Regions from separate parts of the Nocardioides sp. NPDC057577 genome, predicted to be linked through region 3. Evidence: riboswitches for the same ligand, from Rfam matches in the RefSeq annotation. Region 3 holds a riboswitch; each other region holds the start of a gene.

Region 1 (4,558 bases), on a different contig from region 3:
TCGCCATCACGCGTGAGAGCAGCTCCGGCGGGCTGGCGACCTGCCGGTAGGTCCGGGTGACCACGCTGCCTGGCACGACGCTGCCGGCGAAGAGCAGGTTTCCGGCAGCGAAGCAGACCCAGCCGACCCAGCCGCTGCCGAGCGGGATCACCGCTGCCCCGATCGCACCGAGCAGGCCCTCGAACATCAGCACCCTGGCAGAGCCGAATCGACGAACCAGCCAGGGTGTGATCGCGGCGAAGACCAGCGAGCCGATGCCCTCGGAGGCGAGCAGGATGCCGACGAGACCGGGCGGGGTGTCGAGCTCGTGGACCAGGTAGTAGGCGAACAACGCGAGCTGAACCCCGCATACGAAGTTGACCACACAGGCCCACCACGTGGCCGGCGCCATCACCGGGTGCCGGGTCACGAACCGCCAGCCCTCGGCCACCATCGATGCGATCGACTCCGAGGTGTCGCCCTGGGGCTGACGACGCTCGGGAAGCCGTTGCAGCAGGATCGCCGAGCCGAGGTACGAGAGGGCATCGACGAACAGCGCGGGGACGGCGCCGATCACCTGGACAAGCACACCGCCGAGCGACGGCCCACCCAGCTGGGTCGCGGCGTGAGTGCCGGAGATGAGGCTGTTCCGGCTGGTCAGCTGCTCTTTCGGGACCACGCTCGGCAGGAACGTCGTATTCGCGGCGAAGAAGAGCACCTCGGCGAAGTTGACCGCGAGTGCGACGACCAGCAGCTGAACCAGCGTGAGGCCACCTGCCCACCACACCAACGGAACACTGAGGATCGCGGCGGCGCGCGCGAGATCCGCGAGGACCTGTACGCGGCGCAACGGGAGTCGCTGCACGATCGCGCCCGCGGGCAGGCCGATGAGGATCCAGGAGAGATACCCGGCCGCCGCGAGCAGCCCCATCTCGAACGCGCTCGCCCCCAGCACCGTCACCGCGGTCAGCGGCAATGCGACGGCAGTGACCGCGGTCCCTACGCCGCTCAAGGTGCCGGCGGACCAGTAAAGCCAGAATGACCGCGCCACGCGGCGTACCTCTTCCATCCGAGCCCTTCCGGGTGAGTTCCAAATTGGAACTATATGCAACCATGTATGCGTCGAGGCCGCCACCCGAATTGCCCGACCGACCAAGGAGACGCCGATGCGCCGCGATGACCTCACCGACGCCGACTGCGGGATCGCGCAGGCGCTCGGCGTCATCGGCGACTGGCAGAGCCTGCTGATCGTGCGCGAGTGCGCCGCCGGGGTGACCCGGTTCGACGGCCTGGTCCGTGAGCTCGGGCTCAGCCGCCGCGCGCTCACAGAGCGGCTCAACTCGCTCGTCGCCGACGGCGTCCTCGCCAAGCACGCCTACACCGACCGCCCGCTGCGCTACGACTACCAGCTGACCGGGCGCGGCCGCGGGCTACTGCCCGTCCTGGTCGCTCTCCAGGAGTGGGGAACGCGGTACGTCATGGGCGACGGCACCCTGACCGCGACCGCCGGACCGGACGAGGAGCGCCGCCTCGAGGACCTGCTGGGCACGACGCCGCCGGACGTCGAGATCACCTCGCACCGCGACACCCGCCTCCACATGACCGGCGAGGACACCTGGACCGTCGCCTTCTTCTTCCCCGGTGCCTATGCGCCGAAGAGCCACGGCTACCCCCCGGGCTGGGGCGATATCCCCGGGACCCGGGGCTGCACGCTGGAGTGCCAGACCTACGCCGAGCACTACTCCGACTTCACGACGCTCGGCGCCCGCGTGGTCGGGGTGAGCACCCAGCGCCCCGACCAGCTGGCCGCGTTCGCGGAACATGCCGACCTGCCGTACGACCTCGCCTCGGACGCCGACGGGGTTGCCGCAGGCGCCTACCGGCTGCCGGTCTTCCGTGCCGGCGGCGCTGACCGGCTCAAGAGGGTCTCCCTTCTCCTGGACCCGGCCGGCGTCGTGCGGCACGTCCAGGCCCCGATCACCGACCCGGGCGGATCAGTCGAAGACATGCTCACTGTTCTCCGCGAACGAACTTCCGCCACCGACGCTACCGGCCCGAGGACGCAGCAGCCCAGGAGGTAGGCTGCGAGCACGCTCGTGGCGCAGGAACCCGGTGAGAGTCCGGGGCGGTTCCGCCACTGTGATGTCACTCCCAGGATCGGGCGTGACACAGCCAGACACTGGCCGCGGGCTATCCGACCGATCGACGGGGCGAGAACCCCTAGGAGGACCCGGCATGGCCGACCCTGCACGCGTACGCATCGCCCTTCTGTCCACCTCGGACACCGACCTGCTCTCGGCCCGTGCCAGCGGCGCCGACTACGCCTGGGCGAACCCGTCGCGGGCGACCGACCTCGAGGCCGTCGTGGCCGGCGTCGACCTGGTGGTCTTCCGGCTCCTCGGCTCGCCGACGGACCTGTGGGACGGGCTGAGGGCCGTCAAGGAGCGCGGCACCCCGGTGGTCGTCCTCGGCGGCGAGCAGCAGCCGAGCGCCGAGCTGATGGAGCACTCCACGGTCCCGATGGGTGTCGCCGCGGAGGCACACCGCTATCTCGCCGAGGGCGGACCGGGGAACCTCGCCCAGCTGCACGCGTTCCTCTCCGACACGGTGCTGCTGACCGGGTTCGGGTTCGAGCCGCCGGCGGAGGTGCCCGCATGGGGGTTCGCTGAACGTGTTGGTCTCGACACGCCTCCGCCTAGCGGCTCCGGCGGCTCGACCAGCGAGAAGGCGCGGATCGGGGTGCTCTACTACCGCGCCCACGAGACCAGCGGGAACACCGCGTTCGCGCACGCGCTGGCCGATGCCATCGACGCGACCGGAGCGGCCACCGGCGTACCCGTCTTCGCGGGCTCGCTCCGTTCTGCCCCCGACGACCTCTACGAGGCGCTCGGCACCCTGGACGCGCTGATCGTGACCGTGCTCGCGGCCGGCGGCTCGGTCCCCGCCTCGGCGAGCGCCGGTGGCGAGGACGAGGCCTGGGACGTGGAGCGGATGGCGGCGCTCGACATCCCGGTGCTCCAGGGCCTGTGCCTGACCAGCTCGCGCGCGGAGTGGGAGGCCTCCGACGACGGCGTCACGCCCCTCGACTCGGCCAACCAGATCGCGATCCCCGAGTTCGACGGGCGGATCATCACCGCGCCGTTCTCGTTCAAGGAGCTCGACGAGCAGGGTCTCCCCCACTACGTCGCCGACCCCGAGCGCACGGCCCGAGTGGCCAGGATCGCGGTCAACCATGCCCGGCTGCGACACACCCCCAACGGCGAGAAGCGCCTCGCGCTCGTCCTCTCCGCCTACCCGACCAAGCACGCCCGCATCGGCAACGCGGTCGGCCTCGACACCCCGGTCTCCGCGATCCGGATGCTCCGTCGCCTCCGCGAGGAGGGCTATGACCTGGGCACCGACAACGAGGTCGTACGCCTCCTCGACGGGGTTGACGACACCGCTGCCGGCGATGCGCTGATCCACGCGCTGATCGCCGCGGGCGGTCAGGACGAGGAGTGGCTGACCAACGCGCAGCTGACCGACGCCCACGTCCGGATCTCGAAGGCAGACTACGACGAGTGGACCAAGGATCTCCCCGCTGACCTGCGCGAACAGATGGTCGAGACCTGGGGTCCGACGCCGGGCAACCTGTTCGTCAACGACGACGGCGAGCTCGTCCTGGCCACCCTCCAGGCCGGCAACATCGTCATCCTGATCCAGCCGCCGCGCGGGTTCGGCGAGAACCCGGTGGCGATCTACCACGACCCGGACCTTCCCCCGTCGCACCACTATCTGGGCGCCTACCGCTGGCTGGAGAACGGCTTCCGCGCCGACGCCGTCGTCCATCTCGGCAAGCACGGCTCGATGGAGTGGCTGCCCGGCAAGAACGCCGCGCTCTCGGCGTCCTGCGGCCCGGACGCGGCCATCGGCAACATGCCGCTGATCTACCCGTTCCTGGTCAACGACCCCGGCGAGGGTGCCCAGGCGAAGCGCCGTGCGCACGCCACGATCATCGACCACCTGGTGCCGCCGATGGCGCGCGCGGAGTCCTACGGCGACATCGCGCGGCTGGAGTCGCTGATGGAGGAGTACGACCGGATCTCCTCCATGGACCCCGCCAAGCTGCCCGCCATCCGTGGCGAGATCTGGCAGCTGATGAAGGCCGCCGAGCTCCACCGCGACCTCGGCATGGAGGAGCGGCCGGAGGACGACGACTTCGACGACTTCATGCTCCACATCGACGGCTGGCTCTGCGAGATCAAGGACGCCCAGATCCGCGACGGGCTGCATGTGCTCGGTGCCGCGCCGGCGGGTGAGGCCCGCGTCAACCTGGTGCTCTCGATCCTGCGCGCCTCGCAGGTCTGGGGCGGTGTCGGCGGTGCCGTGGCCGGCCTGCGGGCGGCGCTCGGGCTCAAGGAGGGCGCCGACACCCGCGCGGTCGACGAGATCGAGACCCAGGCTCGCGGCCTGGTGGAGCGGATGGACGCGGCCGGCTGGGACCCGGCCGTCGCCGGCACCCTCCACGACGACCCGGCCGTGCAGCAGGTGCTCGTCTTCGCCGCCGAGCAGGTGGTACCGCGGCTGAACGGGACGACCG
Region 2 (4,558 bases), on a different contig from region 3:
AACGCGGTGGTCCTCGGCGTGGAGACGATGGTCCCCGAACATCTCGCCCACGAGCTGGCGCTGCTCGACAGCGTGCTCCTCGGGGTCTTCGTCGTCGAGCTGGTGCTGCGGCTGGTGGCGTACGGCCCCAGGTTCTTCCTCGACCCGTGGAACATCTTCGACACCGTGATCGTCGCGATCGCGCTGGTGCCCGCGACCGGACCGATGTCGGTGCTGCGGGCGCTGCGGATCCTGCGCGTGCTGCGCCTGGTCAACTCGGTCCCGTCCATGCGTCGCGTCGTCGACGGCCTGATCAAAGCGGTGCCGGGGATGGGCGCGGTCGCTGGGCTGCTGGGGCTGATGATGTACGTCGCGGTGGTCATCTCGACCAACCTCTACGGCTCGATCGCTCCGGAGTACTTCGGCGACCTCGGCACCAGTGCGTTCACGCTGTTCCAGACCATGACCGGGGAGGCCTGGCCCGACATCGCCCGCGAGGTGATGGCCGAGGACCCCTCCGCCTGGATCTTCTTCGTCGTCTTCATCCTGGTGATGACCTTCGCGGTCCTCAATCTCTTCCTCGCCGTGGTCGTCTCCGGCATGGAGAGCGTCGAGACTCTCGCCGAGCACGAGGAGGAGTCCGACGCCGAGATGATGGCCATCCTCACCTCGTTGCGCGAGGACCTCACCGCCGTACGCGAGGAGCTGGCCGCGACCCGGGCCGAGCTGCGGTCGGAGTCAGCTGCCCGGTGAGGTGATCTCCTGCAGGACCACGTTGCGGGGGCCGGCGGCAGTGCCCCTGACCACCCGCAGGAAGTAGGGCTGGTCGGGGTTGTGGTTGGGGTCGAAGGACCAGTTCCCGCGGGGGCTGACGATGGTGCCGACCGACCCGAGGGAGTCGGCGACCTCATTGCGGTTGACGTCGTCGGAGAGGCCGAGCGCCTTGTCGAGCGCGGCCGCGGCGTCGTAGGCCTGCACCGAGTAGACCGTCGGGGTGGCGTCGTACGCCTTGCGGTAGTCCTTCACGAAGGCGTCGTTCATCAGCGAGTCCATCGTGTCGCTGTAGTGCAGCGCGGTCCGCACGCCGGATGCCGCGCCGCCCAGCGCGGACAGCACGTCGCCCTCGGTGAGGAACCCCGGGCCGTAGAGCCGGATGCGCTTGGCCAGACCCGACTCGCGGTACTGCGTCACGAACGCCTCCGCCTCCTTCCCGGCATAGGCGGCGAAGATCGCGTCCGCGCCCGACTCCTTCACCTTGTCGAAGAGACCCGACCACTCCTCGGTCACCCCCGCCGGGGTGTAGCTCTGACCCGCCACGGTGCTGCCGGACGCCTCGAGGGCGATCATGAAGCTGTCGGAGAACTCATGACCGGTCGCGTCGTCGGAGCCGATGACGTACGCCGAGCCCCGGTCGGTCCCCTGGGCGACCGCCTTCCCGAGCGCGCTGCCCAGGTCCGTGTTGGTCGAGGACGTACGCCACAGGTAGTCGGACCCGTCGGCGAACCCGTCGGCACCGGCGCCGGTCACGATCAGCGGCGTCTCGCTGTTGATCGCCACGTCCTTGGCCGCCAGCGCCGTCTCCGAGCTCACCACCCCGACGACCGCCTGGACCTCGTCGTCCTGGATCAGCCTGGTCACCGCGGCGACGCCGATCTCGGTCCGGTCGCCCTCGTCGGCCTCGACGACGTCGATCAGCCGGCCGCCCAGCTTCCCGCCGTGCTGGTCGAGGTAGAGGTCGAAGCCCCGGGACATGTCGGTGCCGATCGACTTGTGGACGCCGGAGGTCGGCACCACCAGACCGATCGAGACCTTCGACTCCGAGGTCGTGGCGCAGGCCGTCAGGCTGAGTGCGAGCGCCGAGATGGGCGCGAGAACGAGCAGCTGCCGATGAACCGAGCCTGTCACGGGGGACTCCATCTGTGGGGTGGCGCCGGGAGGTTCCGAGTAGGCGAACCCTGGCACAACCGGCGGCCGGAGGGCGAGCAATTCGGTGCCGTGTCCGCAAGTGGGTAGTCTCGCCCTGCCAGTCGTACTCCATGCCTGATGGGGTCAGGGAACCCGGTGAAAGTCCGGGACTGACGCGCAGCGGTGAGGATGACGGGCGGGGCACGCACTCCTTCCGAGGAGGGCAGTCACTGGAGCCTGGCTCCGGGAAGGCGCTCCGCTCCGATCGATTCCGAGTCCGAAGACCTGCTGGCTCTGGCGGCATCCGCCGCCAGGTCACCACGTGCCCCGCGCAAGGGCACATGACGCAGAGCAGGTGTCCTGATGTCGCGAGTCCGAACCGACCGGTGCCCCGGAGTCGGTCGTCCGTGGGCGGCCGAGGACGGCCTGCTGGTGCGGCTGCGGCTGATCGGCGGGTCCGTCTCCTCCGCCGCGCTGCTCTCGCTGATCTCCGTGGCGGAGACCTACGGCGACGGACGGATCCATCTCACCGGCCGCGCCAACCTGCAGGTGCGCGGCCTGCCCTCCGTCGACGGCGCGCTCCCGGGTGAGGTGCTCACCGCGCTGAAGGCGACCGGTCTGGTGCCGGCGCAGACCCATGAGCTCGTACGCAACGTGATGGTCTCCCCGCAGACCGGGCTCGCCGGGGGACGGGCCGACCTGCGCGGCGTCGCGGCGTCGCTGGACAGGCTGCTGTGCGCCTCGCCCCGTCTGGCCGCGCTGCCGGGGCGGTTCCTCTTCGTGCTCGACGACGGCCGCGGCGACCTGGTCTCACGGGAGTGCGACCTGGGCGTGGTGGCGCTCTCCGCGGCTGAGGGTCAGCTCCGGGTCGGTGACTCGTGGGGGCCGGTCGTGCCGCTCGCCGAGGCCGCCTACCGGTTGGTCTCGCTCGCTGCCCGCTTCCTGGACGTACGCGGCGAGGGGCCGTCCGCGCCCTGGCATGTCGCCGAGCTCGACGCACCGATGGTCGAGCCGGTCGCAGCCGACGCCCGGGTGCCGGCGCCGGCCACGGAGCTCGGGTTCGGTGAGGTGCCCGGCGGCGAGCACGTCGGCTTTGCCGAGGGGACCCTGGACCGGGCGGCGGTCACGGCGCTGGCCGAGCGGGCGCCGGCTCTCGTGGTGACGCCGTGGCGCGGCGTACTCGTGCCCTCGCCGCAGGTCCGTCCGACCCGGCGCTACGACTACATCGACCAGGGTCCGGCGATCTACGTCGACTCCTTCGCGACCATCCGGCGCGAGGCCGACCTCTCCGCGGTCCCGGCCGACGCCGAGCGGCTCGCGGTGCGGATGATCCACGGCAGCGGGCAGGTCGACCTCGCCGCCGACCTGGTCATCCACCCCGGCCTGGTGAAGGCCGCGCGGAGTGCCCTGGAGGCCGGGGCGCCGATCCTGTGCGACGCGACGATGGTCGCGACCGGGGTCACGCGCAGCCGGCTCCCGCGTGCCAACGAGGTGCTCTGCATGCTCGGTGACGACCGGGTCCCGGAGCTGGCCCGGATGTGGGGGACGACCCGCACCGCCGCCGCGCTGTCCCTGTGGGAGCCCTACCTCGAGGGTGCGGTGGTCGCCATCGGCAACGCCCCGACGGCGCTCTTCCATCTGCTCGAGATGATCCTCGACGGCGGCCCGCGGCCGGCCGCGATCGTCGGCTGTCCGGTCGGCTTCATCGGCGCGGCCGAGTCCAAGGAGGCGCTCGCCTCGTTCGCCGCCGATCACGGGATCGACATCCCCTTCGTCACCGTCCGGGGTCGTCGTGGCGGCTCCGCGATGACCTCCTCCGCCCTCAACGCACTCGCCCAGGAGCAGGAATGAGCACTCCGATCCGTGGGAGCTTCACCGTCGTCGGGATCGGCCCGGGCGACCCCGAGCTGATCACCCTCAAGGCCGCCCGGCTGATCGGCGCGGCACCTGTGGTCGCCTACCACGCCGGGGTGCGCAAGCAGTCGCACGCCCGCCGGATCGCGTCCTCGCTGATCCCGGCGGAGGCGATCGAGGAGGAGCTGCGCTACCCGGTCACCACCGGGACCACCTCGCACCCGGGCGGCTATGTCGGGGCGATGGCCGAGTTCTACGAGTCCTGCGCGGTCCGACTCTCCGCTCACCTCGACGCCGGCCGCGACGTCGTCCTGCTCGCCGAGGGCGACCCGCTCTTCTACGGCTCCTCGATGTATCTCCACGACCGGTTCAAGGAGGTCTACGAGACCTCCGTCGTGCCGGGCGTGCCCGCCTTCGCAGCAGCCACCGCCGCGGTCTCCACCCCGCTGGTGCGCCAGACCGACGTGCTCACGGTCCTGCCGGGAACGCTGCCCGAGCCCGAGCTCGCCCGTCGGCTGGCCGACACCGAGGCGGCGATCATCATGAAGCTCGGCCGGACCTTCCCCGCGGTCCGTTCCGCGCTCGCGGCTGCCGGGCGGCTCGAGGGTGCCTGGTACGTCGAGCGTGCCTCGCAGCCCGAGGAGCGCTGGCTTCCGGTGGCCGACGTCGACCCGTCCTCCGTGCCGTACTTCTCCCTCATCGTGGTGACCGGCGACTCCGCCCCGACCCCGACTCCCGTCGGTCGAGCCTCCGCTCCCGTCGGTCGAGCCGCGAGCGCCAGCGAGCGTGTCGAGACCAACACGGTCACCTCCGCTCTCGA
Region 3 (4,098 bases):
CGCGGGAGCTGGCGGCGCGGCTGCTCGAGGAGGGTGTGGAGGTGACCTCCTCGCTGGCCGGCCGGGTGGCGCGGCCGCGGCTGCCGGTCGGCGAGGTGCGGATCGGGGGGTTCGGCGGGGTCGAGGGCCTGAGGGGGGCCCTCGACCACTTCGACGCGGTCGTCGACGCGACGCATCCGTTCGCGCGCGGGATGTCGGCCAACGCGGCGGCCGCCTGCGCGCAGACCGGGCATCCGTTGCTCCGGCTGGAGCGGCCCGGCTGGCCGGCGGACCCGTCCTGGGCCTACGTCGACACCCACGACCAGGCGGCCACGCTCGCCGCCGACCTCGGGAAGCGTCCGTTCATCACGGTCGGACGCCAGGAGCTCGCCAGGTTCGTCCCGGCACTCGCCGGACACCAGGCCCTCGCCCGCGTGGTCGACCGGCCCGACCTCGACCTCCCCGAAGCCTGGACCCTGCTGACCAGCCGTGGTCCCTACGAGATCGAGGGCGAGCTCGCGCTGATGCGCGAGCACGACACCGACGTACTCATCACCAAGGACTCCGGCGGCACCTTCACCTGGCCGAAGATGGCCGCCGCGGCCGAGCTCGGGGTGAGCGTCGTGGTCGTCCGCCGCCCAGCCGGCGAGGACGGCGTCCGCACGGTCGACGACGTCGCCGAGGCGGTCTCCTGGGTGCGGAGCCTCGGATGACACACCGCGTCGTCGTCGGGATGTCGGTGACCGACGTCGACCGGCGCGAGGACCTGCTCGCCTGGGCCGGCGAGCACGAGGCGAGCCTTGCGTTTCTGCAGATGGGCGACCCCTCGCTCTCCCGCGAGCTGACCCGCCTGGCCGACGAGGGCGCCGAGACCATCGCCCTGGCCGGCATCAGCCTCGGCCCGCTCGCCCCTGGCCACTCCTGGCTGCGCCGGATCGCCGCCCACTGGTGGCGCGAGCGCACCGGCACCCGCCCCGAACTGCAGATCGCGACCCGCCTGGCCACCACGCGCGACGAGCTCGCCGAGGCGCTGACCGACTCGCTGGCCGAGACCCGGCCGATCACCGGCACCGAGCCCGGGCTCACCTCGCCCGCCTGGGAGCGGGTCCCCGACCACGTACGCCAGGTGCTGATCTGCCGCGGCCCGCGCTGCACCGCGAAGGGCTCGGAGGAGACCGCCAGGGCCGTGATCCTGGGGGCGATGGAGGCCGGTCTCGGCGACGACGACCTGCTGATCACCCACACCGGCTGCCAGTTCCCGTGCAACCAGGCGCCGGTGCTCAGCGTCCAGCCCGACGACGTCTGGTACGGCAACGTGGAAGCGGCCGCCGCCCGGGTGATCGTGCGTGATCACCTGGCCGACGGCCGCCCCGTGGAGACCTACCGCCTCCCCCGCTGAGCCGCTCAGAGGCTGGCGGCGAGGGCCTTTCGCTCCGCGACAGCGCGCTCTGCCGCGTAGAGACGAATGACCAGGCCGGTCAGCGCCACCCCGAGCACGCCCCACATCGTGGCGAGCGTGATCAGCGAGGCGCGGCGGAAGAACCACAGCGTGTCGGCCGGGAAGTCCCCGACCTCGTTGACCGTCGTGAACAGCTGCCCGGCGACGACCATGACGACCAGGTAGGCCGCGATCGCGCCGACCACGGCGAGGTAGGTGCCGAACCGCCCGCGCAGCCGCACGGCGGCGTACGTCACGACCACCGCCGCCACGACCGAGAGGGCCTGGAAGGCGAAGTAGACCGCGGTGCGTACGCCGATGGTGTCTCCGCTGCCCACCGCCGGTGGGGTCGCCGGATATTTGAGGAACGGCACCAGGGCGACCGCGACGAACCCGATCAGGGTGACGAGCGCCGTCGACTGCCCTGGCGTGAGCCGTCCGAGGCGACCGAGCGTCGCCGCGGCGACCAGCCCGAGGATGCCCCCGAGCGCGACGCCGACGGCCAGGGTGCCGGTCAGCAGCCCCCAGGTGCTCTGGTTGGTGCGGGAGACCTCGGCGGCCTCCTCGCCACCCTCGCCACCCTCATCGCCTTCGGCGGCGTGCGAGTGTGAGTGCCCGTCGCCGCCCTCCTCCAGCGCGATGGCAGCGCCGACCTGCGGCTCACCGACGGAGTACGCCACCAGGAAGGTGGCGACTCCGGCGAGGAGTCCAGCTAGCAGGCCGCGTACGAGAAATGCACGCGGGCTCATCAGTGGCAGGGGTAGCCGAGCAGGTGACGACCGTCGTGGACCCACTCGTGGATGAGCGTGCCGGACGGGATCGAGACCGCGCCCTGGTCGGCGCTGATGAAGAAGAGCACCAGCAGACCGAGCAGGCCGAAGAAGAGCGCCCAGGGGGCCAGCTCACGAAGCGAGATAGTGGGCAGATCGACGCCGGCGACGGGCGCCACAGCAGGCTGCGACATATGTCCTCCTCAGGGATGAATGCGTCCCTGTTCGTTGGGGTTGGACGGACAATCGGGTCTGACTCCACCGCCGAAGCGATGTCACAGTAGCGCGACTGTGCCGGAGTTCCACCGGCTTCCTCATGTCCGTTGCCAGCACTATAGCGGGATCTCAGCGGAGCCACTCGTTACCGGTGAGACTGCTCAGCTCGCTGATGTCGAGCTCGGGCTCGATCCCGGACTCGGGCGCGAGCCCGAAGTGCTCGACCGAGCGGCGGACCCACTCGGCGGCGTCGATGTTGAGCGGACCGGAGACCCACATCGCGTACGGCAGGTTCACGAACCGCTGCTCCTTGACCGCGGTCAGGTCGCGCGAGGCCGGGTGGGCCTGGAGGACCTTGACCTTCTCCTCGTAGGACTGGCCCGGATAGTCCACGAAGTAGATGACGTCGGGGTCGGCGGCGGCGAGACGCTCCCAGCCGACCTCGGTCCAGGTGTCCTCCACGTCGGCGGTCGCGTTGGTCACCCCAGCGGTGTCGAAGATGGCCTGCGGAGCGCCGAAGGAGCCGGAGGTGAAGATCGCGTCGGAGCCGGAGTCGAAGAGGAACGCCGTCGGCGCCTTCGCAGGGCTAGGCGCGCTCTCCAGGGCCTCGCGGCGCTCGTCGATGCCGGCCGCGACCTTCTTCGCCTCCGAGCCGTGGCCGGTCAGCTCACCGATGTTGAGAAGGTCGGTACGCAGCGCCGTCCAGGCCCCCATCGTGCCGCGGTCGCCGTCCTCCTGCCGGCAGGACTCACTGAGCAGGTAGGTCTCGATGCCGTGCTCCTCCACGGTCTCGGGCACCAGGTTGCGCGACTCGCTGAAGCCGTAGTTCCAGCCCGCGAACATCAGCTGCGGCTCGAGCGCCAGGACGGTCTCCAGGGTCGGCTGTTCGTCGCCGACGACCTTCAGCTCCCCGACCCGGTCCTTCGGGTAGGCCAGCTCGAGCAGCTCCTGGTCCCGGGCGATGCCGGTGACCGCGACGAGGTTCTCCCGGGCGCCGACGGCCAGGGCGATGGAGATGATCCCGCCGTCGTACGCGTAGAGCTCGGTGACCGGCTCGTCGACGGTCACCTTCTCGCCACAGTTCTCGACGGTGATCGCGCCGTCGTTCTCGTGGGCCGCGGTGCCGACGCTGGTCTTCTCCGCCGCACCGCAGGAGGTGAGGATCGTCGAGCCGAGTGCCAGCGCGGCCAGGCAGGCGAGGCCGCCGCGACGTACGGGGATGGTCGGGCGAGAGGTCATGCCGAGTGGTCCTTCCGGGAGTGGATGAGCAGATGGGGCTGGTCCAGGTGCGGGTGGGGCACCTGGACGGAGCCGACGCCGAAGTGGAGATCGACGCGGATGGTGTCGAGCACCTCGGCCGGCGGCCCGTGGGCGACGACGGTCGCCGGGCCGCTGTCGGGATCGCTGCCCCGCGGCCGGCCGAGAACCGCCAGCTGGTCGAAGGAACGCAGCGCCAGGTCGAGGTCGTGGATCGTCGTGACCAGGGTCTCGGCCCGGTCGGCGACGGTCCGCAGCAGCCGCAGCTGCCAGGCGACGTCGAGGTGGTTCGTCGGCTCGTCCAGGAGCATCACCGGGCTTTCCTGGGCGAGGCCGCGAGCGAGCACCGCCCGGCGCCGCTCGCCTCCGGAGAGGCGGTCGCATGGGTCGTCGATACGGTCGGCCAGGCCGACGGCATCGAGCGCGGCCCGGACGATC

What was found. Region 3 has a riboswitch for cobalamin ahead of ACFU7D_RS28820 (CbtB-domain containing protein). Riboswitches for the same ligand answer to the same signal wherever they lie in the genome.
Region 1: linked by a shared signal. The riboswitch ahead of cobN (cobaltochelatase subunit CobN) and the one ahead of ACFU7D_RS28820 (CbtB-domain containing protein) in region 3 are both predicted to bind cobalamin.
Region 2: linked by a shared signal. The riboswitch ahead of ACFU7D_RS28655 (nitrite reductase) and the one ahead of ACFU7D_RS28820 (CbtB-domain containing protein) in region 3 are both predicted to bind cobalamin.

Annotation. Positions count from the first base shown of each region.
Region 1 covers NZ_JBHVGB010000100.1:3,650-8,207, reverse strand. The annotation lists gene ACFU7D_RS18710 (MFS transporter) at 1-1,030, opposite strand, end outside; gene ACFU7D_RS18705 (winged helix-turn-helix transcriptional regulator) at 1,146-2,060, shown strand; cobalamin riboswitch at 2,038-2,182, shown strand; gene cobN (cobaltochelatase subunit CobN) at 2,215-4,558, shown strand, end outside.
Region 2 covers NZ_JBHVGB010000273.1:292-4,849, forward strand. The annotation lists gene ACFU7D_RS28645 (ion transporter) at 1-732, shown strand, start outside; gene ACFU7D_RS28650 (ABC transporter substrate-binding protein) at 718-1,884, opposite strand; cobalamin riboswitch at 1,987-2,192, shown strand; partial or broken gene ACFU7D_RS28655 (nitrite reductase) at 2,248-2,436, shown strand; gene ACFU7D_RS28660 (precorrin-8X methylmutase) at 3,067-3,735, shown strand; partial or broken gene ACFU7D_RS28665 (precorrin-2 C(20)-methyltransferase) at 3,732-4,558, shown strand, end outside.
Region 3 covers NZ_JBHVGB010000281.1:181-4,278, forward strand. The annotation lists gene ACFU7D_RS28805 (cobalt-precorrin-6A reductase) at 1-692, shown strand, start outside; gene ACFU7D_RS28810 (ferredoxin) at 689-1,378, shown strand; gene ACFU7D_RS28815 (CbtA family protein) at 1,384-2,166, opposite strand; gene ACFU7D_RS28820 (CbtB-domain containing protein) at 2,166-2,381, opposite strand; cobalamin riboswitch at 2,415-2,549, opposite strand; gene ACFU7D_RS28825 (ABC transporter substrate-binding protein) at 2,533-3,642, opposite strand; partial or broken gene ACFU7D_RS28830 (ATP-binding cassette domain-containing protein) at 3,639-4,098, opposite strand, start outside.